Regions from separate parts of the Neobacillus sp. BP17 genome, predicted to be linked through region 2. Evidence: riboswitches for the same ligand, from Rfam matches in the RefSeq annotation. Region 2 holds a riboswitch; each other region holds the start of a gene.
What was found. A riboswitch is a leader RNA that binds a small molecule or an ion and turns the genes downstream of it on or off. The one in region 2 is predicted to bind thiamine pyrophosphate.
Positions count from the first base shown of each region.

Region 1: linked by a shared signal. The riboswitch ahead of thiC (phosphomethylpyrimidine synthase ThiC) and the one ahead of thiM (hydroxyethylthiazole kinase) in region 2 are both predicted to bind thiamine pyrophosphate.
Region 3: linked by a shared signal. The riboswitch ahead of thiT (energy-coupled thiamine transporter ThiT) and the one ahead of thiM (hydroxyethylthiazole kinase) in region 2 are both predicted to bind thiamine pyrophosphate.

Region 1 is NZ_CM184198.1:3,461,993-3,467,237, reverse strand. Features, by position in the region: gene AC4QJR_RS16705 (exo-beta-N-acetylmuramidase NamZ family protein) at 1-677, shown strand, start outside; gene AC4QJR_RS16700 (efflux RND transporter periplasmic adaptor subunit) at 1,015-2,295, shown strand; TPP riboswitch at 2,417-2,531, shown strand; gene thiC (phosphomethylpyrimidine synthase ThiC) at 2,677-4,461, shown strand; gene AC4QJR_RS16690 (serine protease) at 4,483-4,650, shown strand; gene AC4QJR_RS16685 (TetR/AcrR family transcriptional regulator) at 5,040-5,245, shown strand, end outside.
Region 2 is NZ_CM184198.1:2,399,489-2,404,733, forward strand. Features, by position in the region: gene AC4QJR_RS11530 (dicarboxylate/amino acid:cation symporter) at 1-167, opposite strand, end outside; gene AC4QJR_RS11535 (response regulator) at 403-1,080, shown strand; gene dcuS (DcuS/MalK family sensor histidine kinase) at 1,116-2,729, shown strand; TPP riboswitch at 2,859-2,967, shown strand; gene thiM (hydroxyethylthiazole kinase) at 3,121-3,933, shown strand; gene thiD (bifunctional hydroxymethylpyrimidine kinase/phosphomethylpyrimidine kinase) at 3,948-4,766, shown strand; gene thiE (thiamine phosphate synthase) at 4,763-5,245, shown strand, end outside.
Region 3 is NZ_CM184198.1:1,396,952-1,402,196, forward strand. Features, by position in the region: gene AC4QJR_RS06655 (GNAT family N-acetyltransferase) at 1-377, opposite strand, end outside; gene AC4QJR_RS06660 (histidine kinase N-terminal domain-containing protein) at 525-1,652, opposite strand; TPP riboswitch at 1,869-1,977, shown strand; gene thiT (energy-coupled thiamine transporter ThiT) at 2,096-2,677, shown strand; gene AC4QJR_RS06670 (FeoA family protein) at 2,863-3,087, shown strand; gene feoB (ferrous iron transport protein B) at 3,087-5,090, shown strand; gene AC4QJR_RS06680 (FeoB-associated Cys-rich membrane protein) at 5,112-5,245, shown strand, end outside.

The DNA of each region.
Region 1 (5,245 bases), 1.1 Mb from region 2:
CGTTCATCGGTGAATATCCGATTCCTGTTCGCCACGGGATGACCGTCGGGGAATTAGCCAAGCTTTTCAATAGCGAATTTGGTATTGGAGCCGATTTAACGGTAGTGGAAATGGAGGGTTGGAAACGAAACATATATTACGATGAGACACCATTAGAATGGATCCTTCCATCGCCAAACATGCCAACCCTGGAAACTGCGGTTGTCTACCCAGGGGCTGCCCTCATTGAAGGAACCAATGTTTCCGAGGGAAGAGGAACAACAAAGCCATTTGAATTGATTGGAGCACCGTTCATTAATAGCGACAATTTGGCTGCCAAGTTAAACTCTTACAAATTACCTGGTGTCACATTCCGAGCGGCTTCATTTATACCGACCTTCTCGAAGCATGCGAATGTTTTAAGCCATGGAATTCAAATTCATGTCACAGACCGAAATGCCTATAAGCCGTTTGAAACAGGATTGTATATCGTAAAAACAATCCATGATATGTATCCAAACGATTTCCAATTTAGAGCACCGAATGCAGCAGGAATCTCCTTCTTTGATAACCTTGTCGGTAATGGTTCGATCCGTGCTGATATTGAAGCTGGCAAATCTATTGAAGAAATAAAAGCTGCATGGCAGGCGGGTTTAGATGAATTTAACGGGGTTCGTGAGAAGTATTTATTATATTAATAGGTGTGAGTGGGCCTTCTTTTTAGGAGGCCTCTTTTTAATACGATTTATCCTTTAAGAAAAAATCAAATTATATTATGGACTAAACTAGTAAAAAAACTATTACGATCTTCCAGTGATTGACGAAACCATTTTATTATTCTGCCTAGTGGGGGAATTACTGACAAGAACCTAAATTATATCGCAAGTACATTAATTACAAGAGAAGTTCACGGGACAAAAAAAGTAAATTACTCCTTGAACCTTTCTTTAAAAAAATGGACAATAGATATTAGTAGTTGGGTTCAACACTTTATTGCAATATTCGCTATATATCTATTACGTAAGGGGTAGGGTTATGGAAACAGCAAAAGGAATTGGTGTAGAAAATGAACAAGTACGTACCTCGCGTCAGAAGAAATGGATTTTACTTGGGGTCCTTGTTCTTTTATTCATTTCTGTTATGTTAAGCATAGCTGTTATAGAAGTTAAAAAAAGTAAATCTAAGCCGTTAGTGTTAATAAAACCAACAGAAAAAATATTTACTAAAACAAAAACAGTGTCAGGTCGTGTTGTACAAAGTCATGCTGAAACGATTTATTTAAATGTAACAAAAGGATCTATACAGGAAATTTTTGTGAAAGAAGGGGAAACTGTTACAAAAGGACAAAAGCTCTTTTCTTATGAAGGATCAACAGTCGCGGCTGAGCTAGGACAAGCAGAAGTAAATAAAAACCTAGCAGAAACAAGTGTTACTCAGATGAAAGAGCAAATCACTTCATTAGAGCAGGATATACGAGAAGCTGAGTCAACCTCTACAACCACTACAACAGATACAACTGATACAACAGATACAACTGATACAACCAATACCACTGATGCAGTTGATACAGCTAACATAGATACTAAAGCTATCACGATCCAGTCAATTCAAGCTGAACTAAATAAAGTAAAAGCTGAGCTCCGTGCAGCAGATCTAAATGTAGAAAAATATACGTTGCAGGCTGAAAAGCTAAAATCTGAGCTCGAAACATTAACTGTCATCAGCAACACTGCTGGTGTAATATCAAACCTGAACCAAAATGTAGGTCAAGGTTTTCGAGCAAAAGAAAATCAGCAACTAGCAATCATGCAAATCGCTTCAAATGATCCGTTTCAAATTGAAGGAAAGCTAACAGAAGCCGAAAAAGCAAAAATTACATCAGGCCAATCTATTACAGTAACTTCTAATGTAGTAGCCAATAAGAAATGGAAAGGAAAAATTTCGGAGGTTAGTGATTATCCTACATATAAAACAAATGCAAATAAGAATAAAGATATACAACAAGAAACTAATCCATACTATTCCTTTAAAGCAAGTCTAGATTCACAAAAGGGCCTATATCCTGGCTACAATACCATGCTAGACGTAGTAGTGCAGTCAAAGCAGTTGCTAGCAGTTCCTGAAACGAGCATCATGGGCTTTGGAAAATCCACCTATGTATATGTACAAAAAAAAGGAAAGATTCAGAAACAAAAGGTAGAAACTGGTCAAAAAGGAGGCAAATGGGTTGCCATACTTAAGGGTTTAAAGGAAGAAGACAAAATAGAAGAAAACCCATCCTGGATTGTTCGCCTTGGTACATCTCTTTTTGATTAGTATTTTACAGGTAAATTATGGTTCATCCTAAACATAATATCGAAACACGACTATATTACTATAATTAATATTATGTATTTCATTTTAACCGATACTCATATATAATGTAGCTTAATTGAATATAAATAACTAGGGGTGTCCAATAAGTTGGGCTGAGAAAGAAACACGCTGAAGTTTCTTGACTCTTGGGACCTGATCTGGATCATACCAGCGTGGGGAAGTTAGAATAGACAATCTTCAATGCAACTATACTTCTGCATACATTTTAGCCGGGTCCAACCATTTATGGTCCCGGCTTTTTGATGTACTTTTATACGCTTATTTACTTGTTATGTTCTGTATCTCGTCCTTTATATTCAAAAAAAAAAGGAGAGATTTATTATGTCAACGACTGCATTAAACGAACAAAATATTTCCATCATGTCTAGTTTTCCAGGAAGTAAAAAAGTATATGTAACAGGCTCGAGATCCGACATTAAAGTACCAATGCGTGAAATTGAGTTAAGCCCTACTACGGGAACGTTTGGTGAAGAGGAAAACCTTCCTATTCGCGTGTATGATACAAGCGGTCCTTATACGGATCAGAATTATTCTGTTGATATTTCAAAAGGCCTTCCTGCCATTCGAAGCACATGGATCCATGAACGAGCAGATGTTGAAGAATATGAAGGTCGAGAAATTAAGCCTGTAGATAATGGGTATAAGGATGAAAAAGATCCTCGTGCCAATCATAACGTGTTTCCGGGTTTGAAGCGCAAACCATTACGTGCAAAAAAAGGAAAAAATGTTACACAGCTTCACTATGCAAAAAAGGGAATTATTACTCCTGAAATGGAATTCATCGCAATAAGGGAAAATATGAAACCTGAATTTGTGCGTGATGAAGTTGCAAAGGGTCGAGCGATTATTCCTTCTAATATCAATCATCCAGAGTCAGAACCTATGATAATAGGACGTAATTTTCATGTTAAAATTAACGCGAATATCGGTAACTCTGCTGTTTCATCATCCATCGAACAAGAGGTTGAAAAAATGACATGGGCGACACGCTGGGGTGCTGATAATATTATGGACCTATCAACAGGTAAAAACATTCATAAAACAAGAGAATGGATTATTCGAAACTCAGCTGTTCCTGTCGGCACCGTCCCCATTTATCAAGCACTTGAAAAAGTAAATGGTGTTGCTGAAGATCTTACATGGGAGGTTTACCGTGATACCTTGATTGAACAAGCGGAGCAAGGTGTTGATTACTTCACAATTCACGCTGGTGTTCTTTTACGATATGTTCCACTAACGGCAAAACGGTTAACAGGTATTGTATCCCGCGGTGGTTCAATCATGGCACAATGGTGTTTACACCACCATAAAGAAAGCTTTTTATATACTCACTTTGAAGAAATCTGCGAAATAATGAAATCTTATGATGTTGCATTCTCTTTAGGGGATGGTTTACGTCCTGGGTCTATTGCAGATGCGAATGATGAAGCGCAGTTTGCAGAATTAGAGACTCTTGGAGAGCTAACAAAAATTGCTTGGGAGCATGATGTACAGGTGATGATTGAAGGACCAGGGCACGTACCGATGCACCTAATTAAAGAAAATATGGATAAACAACTAGAAGTGTGTCAGGAAGCGCCATTCTACACACTTGGACCTCTTACAACTGATATTGCTCCTGGTTATGATCACATTACATCTGCTATTGGAGCTGCCATGATTGGTTGGTATGGGACAGCCATGCTTTGTTATGTAACGCCTAAAGAACATTTAGGTTTACCGAATAGAGAGGATGTTCGTGTAGGGGTTATTACTTATAAAATTGCCGCCCATGCTGCTGATTTGGCAAAAGGACATCCAGGAGCACAAAAAAGAGATGATGCCTTATCAAAAGCTCGTTTTGAATTCCGTTGGAGAGATCAGTTTAATTTATCTTTAGATCCTGAACGAGCGATAGAATATCATGATGAAACTTTACCTGCGGAAGGTGCAAAAACAGCTCATTTCTGTTCAATGTGTGGACCAAAATTTTGTAGCATGAGAATCTCTCAAGATATTCGTAATTATGCGAAAGAAAATAAACTTGATACGAAGGAAGCTATAGAAACAGGTATGAAGGAAAAAGCTAAAGAGTTTAAGGAATCTGGAGGCAGCATATATCAGTAACTTTCTTGGGAGGTTATACGGATGAATGTTCAAAAGATTAAAGAGGAAATTACCCAAATGAAAACTAGCCTTTCTTTTTTAGAGGGGCGTTTAAAAGAGATTCAGCAAAATTGTGATCATCGTTTTGATGGCGATCAATATTATGAAAAATGTTTGAAGTGTTATAAGGTAAACGTATTATATTATTAAACAAAAAACTCGAAAAAAACACTCTCAACAAGAGGGTATTAAAAAGACAGCCATGTAGAGGCTGGGACATAACTAGCTTCAAATAGTAAGAAAGGTGAATGTGAGTACGCTCATATTCACCTTTCTCTATTTTTAGGGTGTTAATTCTTCAAATACTTTAGTTGTTGGCAGTGAATTTTCAGAGGTGGGTTTTGTCCAAGTCTCCTTTTTGTTTATTATACACTTGACTAAACAGTAACAACACTTGTATTTTGGGGGACTGATCCCAATTTTCCGAGACACAAATAATTTTCTAAAATTTTAGAAAATTATTTACAAATGGAAAACCAGTACTTATAATGAGAATATGAAAAGTGATTCAGGTTTTAATTTGGAAGAAGGTGAATAGGATGGAGATGAAAAGTGATTTAAGTCCAAAAACAAAGCGAGGCGAGAAAACAAGAAGAAAATTATTAGATGGAGCAGAAATTGTCTTTGGGAAGTATGGGTATTTTGAAAAAGGCATCGTAGAAATCACACAGGAAGCAAATGTATCGTTAGGGACTTTCTATAACTATTTTGAATCCAAATATGATATTTTCGCTGAACTTGTTGG
Region 2 (5,245 bases):
ATCGTTAAAAATACAATCGGAGCAATTACCATCTTAATTAATTTGATAAAGATATCTGCCAAAACTTTTAATTCTGTACCGAATTTTGGAAACAGAAATCCAATCACAATTCCAAGTACAATCCCCAATAATACTTGGACGGTCAAATTCTTAAAATTAATTCTCATTTTCCCGTACACCCCTTTGTTTAATTAGAACTGTTAACGCTTTCAGTCTACCTATTGACAGAATAAATGAAAATTCAGATAATCGTAAGATTTTGGTCATATTGGTCTTATTGTTCCTTTTGTTATAAAAATTACATAATAAAACAACGAAAAAATATCATCGATTAATTTACTATTTTGATAAAATAGGCCATGATAAGAATATAAATGAGAGTTCTTTAAGGGGGAGCAGGGGATGTTTCCGTTAAAGGTAATATTAATAGAAGATGACCCGATGGTTCGGGAAGTACACCGCCAATTTATTGATCGGGTGGAGGGATTTTCGATAATCGGCGTTGCTGCAAACGGTATTGAGGGTCTGAGATTAATCAAAGAGCTCCGGCCCAACCTTGCCATTATCGATATTTATATGCCATATATGGGTGGATTGGAGATGCTAAGAGAACTTCGTTCAGAGCTCTACTCCATTGATGTAATTGCCATAACAGCGGCCAGCGATATGGAAACCATCCATGGAGTTCTTCAACAAGGTGCGTTCGATTATATAATGAAACCATTTACCTTTGAGCGCATAAAAAAATCACTAGATAACTATAAAACTTATCGTATGAAATTAGCGGAAAAGAAGGCCCTTTCACAAGAGGAACTGGATCACATCTTATTCATTGATCAAAAAGAAGAATGTGAAAGAGACAACCTGCCAAAGGGATTAAATATGAACACTTTAACAAAAATTACCGACTTTCTTTCGCAAGAGAAGGAACCCGTCTCTGCTGAGGAGGTAGCTGAAGGCATTGGTATGGCTCGGGTAACAGCACGAAGATATCTTGATTATTTAGAAAAAGAAGGAAAAGTAAAGATACATATCCATTACGGGGGTGTGGGAAGACCAGTCAACCGATATGGAGTGTAAATATAAAATACGATGTTTGTGAAATGGGAGGGAGCATGTTGGACTGGAACATCAGGATTGGAAAACCAAAACTCCGTTTACAGACGACGATTACCCTGCTAGTTTGCATTGTAGTTGTGATGGCATTGTTTGTTACCGAGATATTAATCACTAACAGAATTTCACAAGAAACAAAGAAAGGGCAAGCTGAGAAAGCCACGGATATTGCGCGGATTGTTGCCCAATCGTCCCTTGTGATAAATGGGTTACAGAATAAAAAAGCTGAGAAGGACATCCAAACATATGCGAATGATATCAAACGGTCCACCCATGTTGAATTCATCGTCGTCATGGACATGAATGGAATAAGAAAATCACATCCTAATCGGAATCTATTAGGCCAGCATTTTGTCGGTGGAGATGAAGGCCCGGTATTAAAAGGGAGAGAGCATATTTCGACTGCCGAAGGAACATTAGGATTATCATTACGCTCGTTCGTCCCTGTATTTGATGAGAAAAATAAACAAATAGGGGCCGTTGCCGTTGGGATCTCGTTAGAAAAAGTAAATCTGGCCATCGAACAGAGTAGAAGAATCATTTTGATTGGGGTCGGTGTGGGTGTTTTAGTTGGCATCCTAGGAGCTCTGTTTTTGGCAAGAAAAATTAAATCGATTCTGTTTGGCATGGAGCCTAGTGAAATAGCCAAACTGTTGGAAGAACGAAGTGCGATGCTGGAATCAACCAAGGAAGGGACGCTGGCGGTTGATCAAGATGGGATAACCACCCTCGTTAATAATGAAGGGGTTAGGCTCCTCCATATGGCCGGTATTGAAGGTCCTTTTTTAGGGAAAAGAGTGGACGAATACATGCCAAATACCAAACTTTCCACCGTCCTAGGGACTGGGGAAGCACAATTAGATCAAGAGCAGGAAATCAATCATATTACCATTCTAACCAACCGTGTCCCAGTAATCGTGAAGGGAAAGATTGTTGGAGCAATTGCCACCTTTCGAGAAAAAACTGAAATCAAGGAGTTAGCAGAACAATTGACCGGAGTCAAGTTATATGCAGAGGCACTTAGAACCCAATCACATGAATTCATGAACAAACTGCATGTAATTTCAGGTTTGGTCCATATGAAGGACTATCAAATGGTTTCGACGTACATTACCAAAATTGTGAATCACCAGCAGTCTGAGGTAGAATTTGTCGTCAGTCGTTTTAAAGATCCTGTATTAGCAGGGTTTATTTTAGGAAAACTTAGCTTTGCAAGGGAAAAAGGCTGTGAAATGATCATTGATGGAGAAGGATTGTTACCAGAACCGCACAGGCAGGAAACAACACATGAAGTGGTCACGATTCTTGGAAATTTAATTGATAATGCACTGGATGCGGTCGCGGACCAGCCGCTTAAAAAAGTAACGGTAAGGTTTGATTATTATGAAAATATCCTTGTGTTGGAGGTTCATGATACAGGACAAGGTATCGATGAGGAAATTATAAATAGCTTATGTGTGAAAGGATTTTCAACTAAGGGAGAAAATCGAGGAATTGGTTTATTTTTAGTACAGCGAAGCTTGGAAAAATTAGCAGGACAGTTAGAAATTCATTCTCAAAAAGGGAAAGGGACTGCTTTTATTGTTACGTTCCCATATAACAGTAAACAGTAACAATATTATGTTAACCTGATTATAAAAATGCAAAAAATAATTATATTATGTAAACTACCAATCGTATGTAACTATTTTCTTTACATTCTAGTTTCATAGCGTTATTATGTACTTAATTTAATAAACTAATCGATCTACTAGGGGTGCCCTGTTATCAGGCTGAGAGAAAACGCTATGTTTTTAACCCTTTGGACCTGATCTGGGTAATACCAGCGTAGGAAAGTAGCCAAGTGAATGTTTTTTCTCTGACTTACTAACCAGGTCCATTAATGGACCTGGTTTTTTTATTTTTTGGTTGTGTTTAACTTGTCAGTTGATTTCCGTTCCAGGCACTCCAATCAACAGAGTGCCAAACACAGCCTATTTTATAAAAAGAAATGGAGAGATTACAATGGAAAAAATTAATTTATATGAAACGTTGGAAAAAGTAAGAGAGGTAAACCCGCTTGTACATAATATCACTAATGTCGTGGTAACGAATTTTACCGCGAATGGGCTGCTCGCTTTAGGCGCTTCGCCTGTGATGGCGTATGCTGCTGAAGAAGTGGCGGAAATGGCTAAGATTGCTAGTGCACTGGTTTTGAATATTGGTACCTTAAACCCACAAACGGTGGATTCGATGATTATTGCCGGAAAAGCAGCCAATGAATCCAATGTACCGGTCATCTTTGATCCGGTTGGTGCTGGGGCTACCACGTACCGAACCGAAACTGCGCAACGAATCATGAGGGAAGTCAATGTTTCAGCGATTCGGGGAAACGCGGCTGAAATTGCAAATGTCCTGGGTGAAAAGTGGGAAATTAAAGGTGTTGATGCGGGGTCATCAGCGAATGAGGATATCGTGAGCCTTGCGATCAAAGCAGCAGAAACTTGGAATTGTGTGGTCATCATCACAGGAAAAGTGGATGTCGTTTCAGATGGCGAGACTAGCTATCTTGTTAACAACGGCCACCCAATCATGACAAAAGTGACCGGTATGGGGTGCTTGTTAACCTCAGTGATTGGGGCGTTTGCAGGAGTGGAGAAGGACCTGCTTATAGCTTCCGTGGGAGCTTTAACATCCTATGAGGTTGCCGCTGAAAAGGCAGCTGCGAAAACAGCTGAAAAGGGAACAGGAAGTTTCCAAATCGAATTCTTAAACCAATTATCACTTGTTTCAAATGAGGATATCAATCTTTATAGTTCTTTCAAAAAAGTTAATTAAGTGGGGTAATTTAAATGAAAAAAGCATTAACAATTGCAGGTTCAGATAGTGGCGGCGGGGCAGGAATACAAGCCGACATAAAGACATTTCAGGAATTAGATGTATTTGGAATGTCGGCGTTAACAGCAGTAACAGCCCAAAATACATTAGGAGTTCACGGAGTTTATCCAATGTCGAGAGAGGCAGTGGTCAAGCAAATCGAAGCTATCGGCTCGGATATTGGTGCCGATGCCGTGAAAACAGGAATGCTTTTCAATGCTGAAATCATCGAGGCGGTTGCCGCTCAAATCAAGATTTTTGGTTGGGAGAATGTAGTGGTTGATCCAGTTATGATTGCCAAAGGTGGCGCATCACTGCTGCAAATGGAAGCTATTTCTGCCATGAAAAAAAGCTTGTTGCCAGTTTCCAAAGTAATTACACCGAATATCCCGGAGGCAGAAGTCCTAACGGGGATGACTATTCTGACCTTAGAGGATAAACAGGAGGCCGCTAGAAGACTCCATGATTTAGGTGTGAAACACGTTGTGATTAAAGGCGGTCACGATGAAAACCAATCCGAGTCGACTGATTTATTGTTTGATGGGAAGGAATATTACACCTTTACAAGTCCTCGAATTGATACAAAGAACACACATGGTACAGGTTGTACTTTTTCGGCAGTAATTACCGCAGAACTTGCTAAGGGTGCGACTGTTTATGAAGCCGTTTTGACAGCGAAAGATTTTATTCAAGCTGCGATTGAAGATCAATTGGAGATTGGTCAAGGACATGGACCTACGAACCATTGGGCGTATGGAAAAAGAAACCTTGTAAAGGAGCTACCCGTGACATGATTGATTTGAGAGAGGCGTTACGTGTTTATTTTATAATGGGCAGCAACAACTGTTTGAAAGAACCCGCTGAAGTATTAAAGGAGGCAATATCAGGTGGGATTACGCTTTTTCAATTTCGTGAAAAAGGGGAAAGTGCACGAACTGGTTCTGAAAAATATGCACTGGCAAAAGAACTCCAAACTCTTTGCAGAAACCATCAAATTCCTTTCATTGTGAATGATGATATCGACTTGGCTGTGGAGATTGATGCAGATGGTGTTCATATCGGGCAAGAAGATGAATCGGTAAAAATGGTACGAGAGAAAATCGGTGCGAACAAAATTCTTGGGGTATCCGTCCATACGACAGAAGAAGCCATGGCAGCGATCCAAGAAGGAGCAGATTATTTTGGAATTGGCCCTGTGTTTCCGACAAGGACAAAAGCGGATGCCAAGCCATCACGAGGGACGACACTGATTGAAAAGCTAAGAAATGAGGGT
Region 3 (5,245 bases), 1.0 Mb from region 2:
AAACCTAATTGGAAAAATGCATAGTTAAGCAGGAACTGAACGGATCGAGTCATTATTCCATGACCTTCTGCCTTTTTTGAAAGGTAATATCCGATACTTGTCATTCGGTTGTGCCAATCTATTTGTTGTAAACTAATTGAGCCTACCAACTCACCTTTATAGACGATCCCCACATTAAATCCACTATTTTCTGCAAATTGATTTAGCCATATCGGAATAATGGATTCAAACTGATATGGGGATTTCATGCTATCCACCCATGGCAGCCATTCACGCAGATGTTCACGGTTTTCCTCCACCATTTGATAAAGACTTGAAGCGTGATGTTGTTGAAATAGCTGGAGTTCAATATCATTATCAACCCTTAATGTAAACATTAGTCAAATCTCCCGATAAAAAATTTTTAGTTCATCATATGCAAAGCAGGTTGTTATCGGGAAGACTTAATATTAAGAAATAAAAAAATCCCTGCTTTATATAAAGTGGGATTGGTTATTCTAGTATAAAATTACTTGTATATAAGTTTAGGTTAGGGCTGCAACCGGTAAGAGAATCGAGAATGTAGTTTTATCTGGAGATGATTCACATTCTAAATTTCCCTTATGTTTTTCAATAATTTCCTTGCAAACAAACAAGCCGAGACCTGTACCTAGTTTTTTCGTCGTAAAAAATGGTTCGAAAATAGATTTTCTAAGTTCAGCAGGAATCACAGGCCCATTGTTGGAAATATTAATTTTGATGAACTGATGTTGTAGACTGCTATTGATCTCGATTGTAGGATTCGGATTCTCAGCATGATTCAAAACATCAATCGCATTAAAGATGATATTAATTAATACCTGTCTAATTTCATCTGCATACCCATTAAGAGTAATATCTTCACTGAGTTCTTTTCTTATTTTTACTTTTCCATCAAGTATGCTTGGATATAGGAAGTTTAAGACTTCCTCTACTAATGTATTTAAATTGAAGTTATCCTTTTCTTTACCAATTAACTCCTTTTTTGACAGAAGGAGAAATTGTGATATACGAAAATTAAGTTGATCCAATTCACTTGAAATGATATCTAAATATTTCATCTCCGGATGATCAGCTTTCAGTAATTGGATAAATCCTTGAACAGATGTCAAGGGGTTTCTAAACTCATGAATAAAGCTTGAGGTCATTTGCCCAAGCAATGTTAATCGATCCTGATGTGTAGAATCAATGTGCATTGTTTTTTCTTCAATAATTTTGTTTTTTGCTTCTGAGTAATGGGAAACAGCATAGTATAAAAATTTATCAAAACAAAAATTTACATTGTTTAATGCTTCCTGCATGGCTGCCCATGGAATCCCAGTAATGCTTAAATGGCTGTATAGAACTGTTCTGCCAAGATTAACATTATAAACAAAATCACCAAGGTTAATATCAGCCAAAACTCTTTCTTCCGATACTTCAATAGCAAGTTTTTCAATTATGTCTAAAAGGTCTTTTTCCGTCATTTTATGCATATTAAGTAAAACATCGAGAAGAGCCTCGCCGTTTTCGTGAATTTTTAACTTAAAAGGATCCGTATTAGTGGTAACAATGGCATTTTCCCAATCTTGAATTAATTTCTGTTTATTTTGATTGAAAAAATCAATTAAATCTGTTTGGTTTTCCGTGAACATGCCGTCTTCCCCCTATGTTATTGACAAAAAACTCCTTACTGTACTTATTCGAGGCATAAATAGAAATTCCTCCTTTATTTTAAAATAAAAGTCTTGAATTTTATTCATATAGTCTTAATTACTGATTCGATTAGGTAATTATAACGACAAGAAAGTATATTTACCTTGTAAATGTGAATAAAGAAGAGTATATTTTTTTCTATGGAAACAATTGAATACTTCCACAGGGGGAGCTGCTATTCTTGCGGCTGAGAGTGAACGGTTACGTTCTGACCCTATGAACCTGTTAGTTAACACTAGCGTAGGGATGTGGTTTGCCGATTATGAAAGCAATGCAGACAATCCTTATCGTCGTGCATTGCTTTTTTTGTTCTTTATTTTATTGCACATCTTGTAATAGGAAGACTTCTAACGAGTCCAAAAAGATAATTGGGGGAGACGTTGTGAATCAAAAAAGAAGCAACACATTATTTATCGCTGAGGTGGCAGTTTTTTCTGCTTTAGCTTATTTATTGGATTTTCTAGCCGGAATTCTATCTTTAAAGATATGGCCACAGGGAGGTTCGGTGTCAATTGCCATGGTACCTATCTTCTTAATTGCTTATCGTTGGGGGATAAAAGGCGGCTTGTTAACAGGATTTTTACTAGGTTTATTGCAGGTTATCCTTGGATTCGCTCAAGTATACACATTCTTACAAGGATTTATTGATTATTTTCTTGCCTTTTCAGTTGTAGGGTTAGCGGGTGTCTTTACTGGTCTGGTGAAGGAGGCGATATCCAAAAATGAAAAAGGTAAGTGGATGACATATGTGATTATCGGTGCATTCTTAGGAAGTGCCTTAAGATACATCTGCCATGTTATTTCTGGCATCGTGTTCTTCGGTGAATATGCGCCAAAGGGACAGCCGGTGGCCATTTACTCACTCCTATATAATGGAACATTCATGCTGCCAAGCTTTATCATCAGTGCAATCATTATCATCATTGTAATGAGTGCGGTACCAAAGAGATTATTTTCAAAATAACATTTATAAGTAATACGAATGGAAAAGGGCTTCAAGCTCTTTTCTATTTTTTTTGTAAAGTGATTGTAGTTGATTCTAGAAAATTCTTCAAACTTTTGACAAATTTATAAGCTTTTTAACTCAAAAAAAGTGTTAAAATACAAGAAAGATAATCATTCTCAATTAGTGGAGATAGGGTGATATACATGTTTGGTTCATTAAAAGTAGGAGATAAAGGGAGAATTATTGATATTTCTCTTGTAGGTCACCTGGTACAAAGACGATTACTTGACTTAGGGATTACTGAAGGTTCTAAAGTGTGTGTAAAGTGTGTCATGCCATTTGGCGGTCCAATTATGATTGAATCTTGCGGACAATGTGTGGGTATTCGCCGTAGAGAAGCAGTTCGAATGAAAGTGGAGAGAATATAATGGACATCGCACTTATTGGAAATCCTAATACTGGGAAAACTTCATTATTTAATAATCTTACAGGTTCCTATGAGTATGTTGGTAATTGGAGCGGTGTCACCGTTGAAAAAAAAGTTGGCGTTTTTAAAAATAATATTGGTCATTTGACTGATTTACCTGGTGTGTATACACTTAATCCCTTATCGAAGGATGAAGGGGTAGTTACATCCTTCTTTCTTAATGAATCAGTGGACCGCCTGCTAAATATATTAGATGCTTCACAATTAGAACGAAATTTACATCTAACCTTCCAATTGCTTGAGTTTGAAAAACCAGCATTTATTGGACTTAATATGGTCGATGTAGCAAATAAACGCGGAATTCAAATTGATACATCTAAACTTTCTGAGCTTCTCGGAGTACCGGTTGTTCCTGTTGTGGCGAGAAATGGAAAGGGCTGTGATAAATTAGTTGATGTCATATCGACTCAATCAATCCAGCCTGCTAAAAAGAATCTTGTTTACTATGGTAAAGAGGTAGAAGCTGCAATTGTTGCTTTGACGGCTGAGATTCATGGAAAAACCAACCTTTCTGGACGATTTCTAGCTATTCAATATTTTGAAGGTAATGAATATGTTAGAAACTATGTAAATATTATTGTTGGCGAGAAAAAGCTTAATGATCTAATTGTTAACTTGGAGTCAATCTTACAAACACTTTATAATGTAAAATCATTAGCAATCTATATTTATCAAAAAAGAAGAGAAGCAATAGAAAAAATCGTTGTCGAAGTGGCCGTAAAAAGTAACTTTGACATTCCGCTTTCTGAGAAAATTGATATGATCGTTACCAATCGCTTTTTAGGAATGCCTATTTTCTTACTGCTTATGTATGTCATGTTTATGCTGACTTTTGATTGGCTCGGAACACCATTATCTGATGCTTTGGACGGATTTTTAACAGGGCCCATTACGTCAGGATTTGAGTCGGTTTTAACCGCCATTCATGCTTCAAATTTTATTCATGCATTAATTATTGATGGTTTAGTTGCTGGGGTAGGCGGCGTACTCGTATTTGTGCCGCAAATTTTTATCCTATTTTTCTTTATTTCTTTATTAGAAGATTCCGGGTACATGGCCCGTGTTGCATTGGTAATGGACCGAATTATGGAGTCAGTTGGGTTAAATGGGAAGGCATTTATCCCTATGATGATTGGCTTCGGTTGTAATGTACCAGGAATAATGGCTGCCAGAACAATAGAGACACCACGGGAAAGGCTGGTTACCATATTGCTTACCCCTTTAATGTCTTGTTCAGCACGATTACCCGTGTATGCGTTATTTGTTGGAGCTTTTTTTGCAGGAAATAAGGCTTTAGTTGTGCTAAGCCTATATGTCCTTGGGATTGTAGTTGCATTGGTCTTAGCTAAGATCTTTTCGTCTACATTACTAAAATCGGAAACTTCATTATTTGTTATAGAACTGCCCCCTTACCGTCTTCCCCAGTTTCAATCACTGTGGAGGAGTACTTGGGATAAAGGAAAAGGGTTTGTTAGAAAAGCTGGAACATTTATTTTTGCGGGTTCTGTCTTTATCTGGTTATTATCTTATGCTGGCCCCAATGGTTTAAAGGTTGACATGGATGATAGTTATTTAGCCGCGATTGGGAATATGATTGCCCCGATTTTTGATCCAATTGGATTTGGAACATGGCAGGCATCCGCCTCGTTAATTACAGGGTTCTTGGCAAAAGAGGCCATTATATCTACCATGAATATTATTTATTTTGTTCCGAATGATGCAAGTTTGCAAGGGTTATTGGCGAACTATTATACTCCGCTTGCTGCCTATAGTTTCATGGTTTTCATTTTGTTATACATCCCATGCCTTGCGACAGTAGCAACGATCTATAAAGAAACAAATTCAAAAAAATGGACAGCTTTTTCTATGATTTATGCATTTGCAATTGCTTATGTGCTTTCTTTGATCATCTATCAAGGCGGCAAATTGTTAGGACTTGTTTAATTCTAGAAAGAGGTGGAGCAAATGATTGCCAATATATTAATTGGAGCAGCTATTTTTGGATATGCATCATGGGCTTTAGTTAGGTTTATTAATAAATCAAAAAAGGGAAAATGCGGGGCATGCGATTTGAAAAATTCATGTTCTAGCAATTGCGA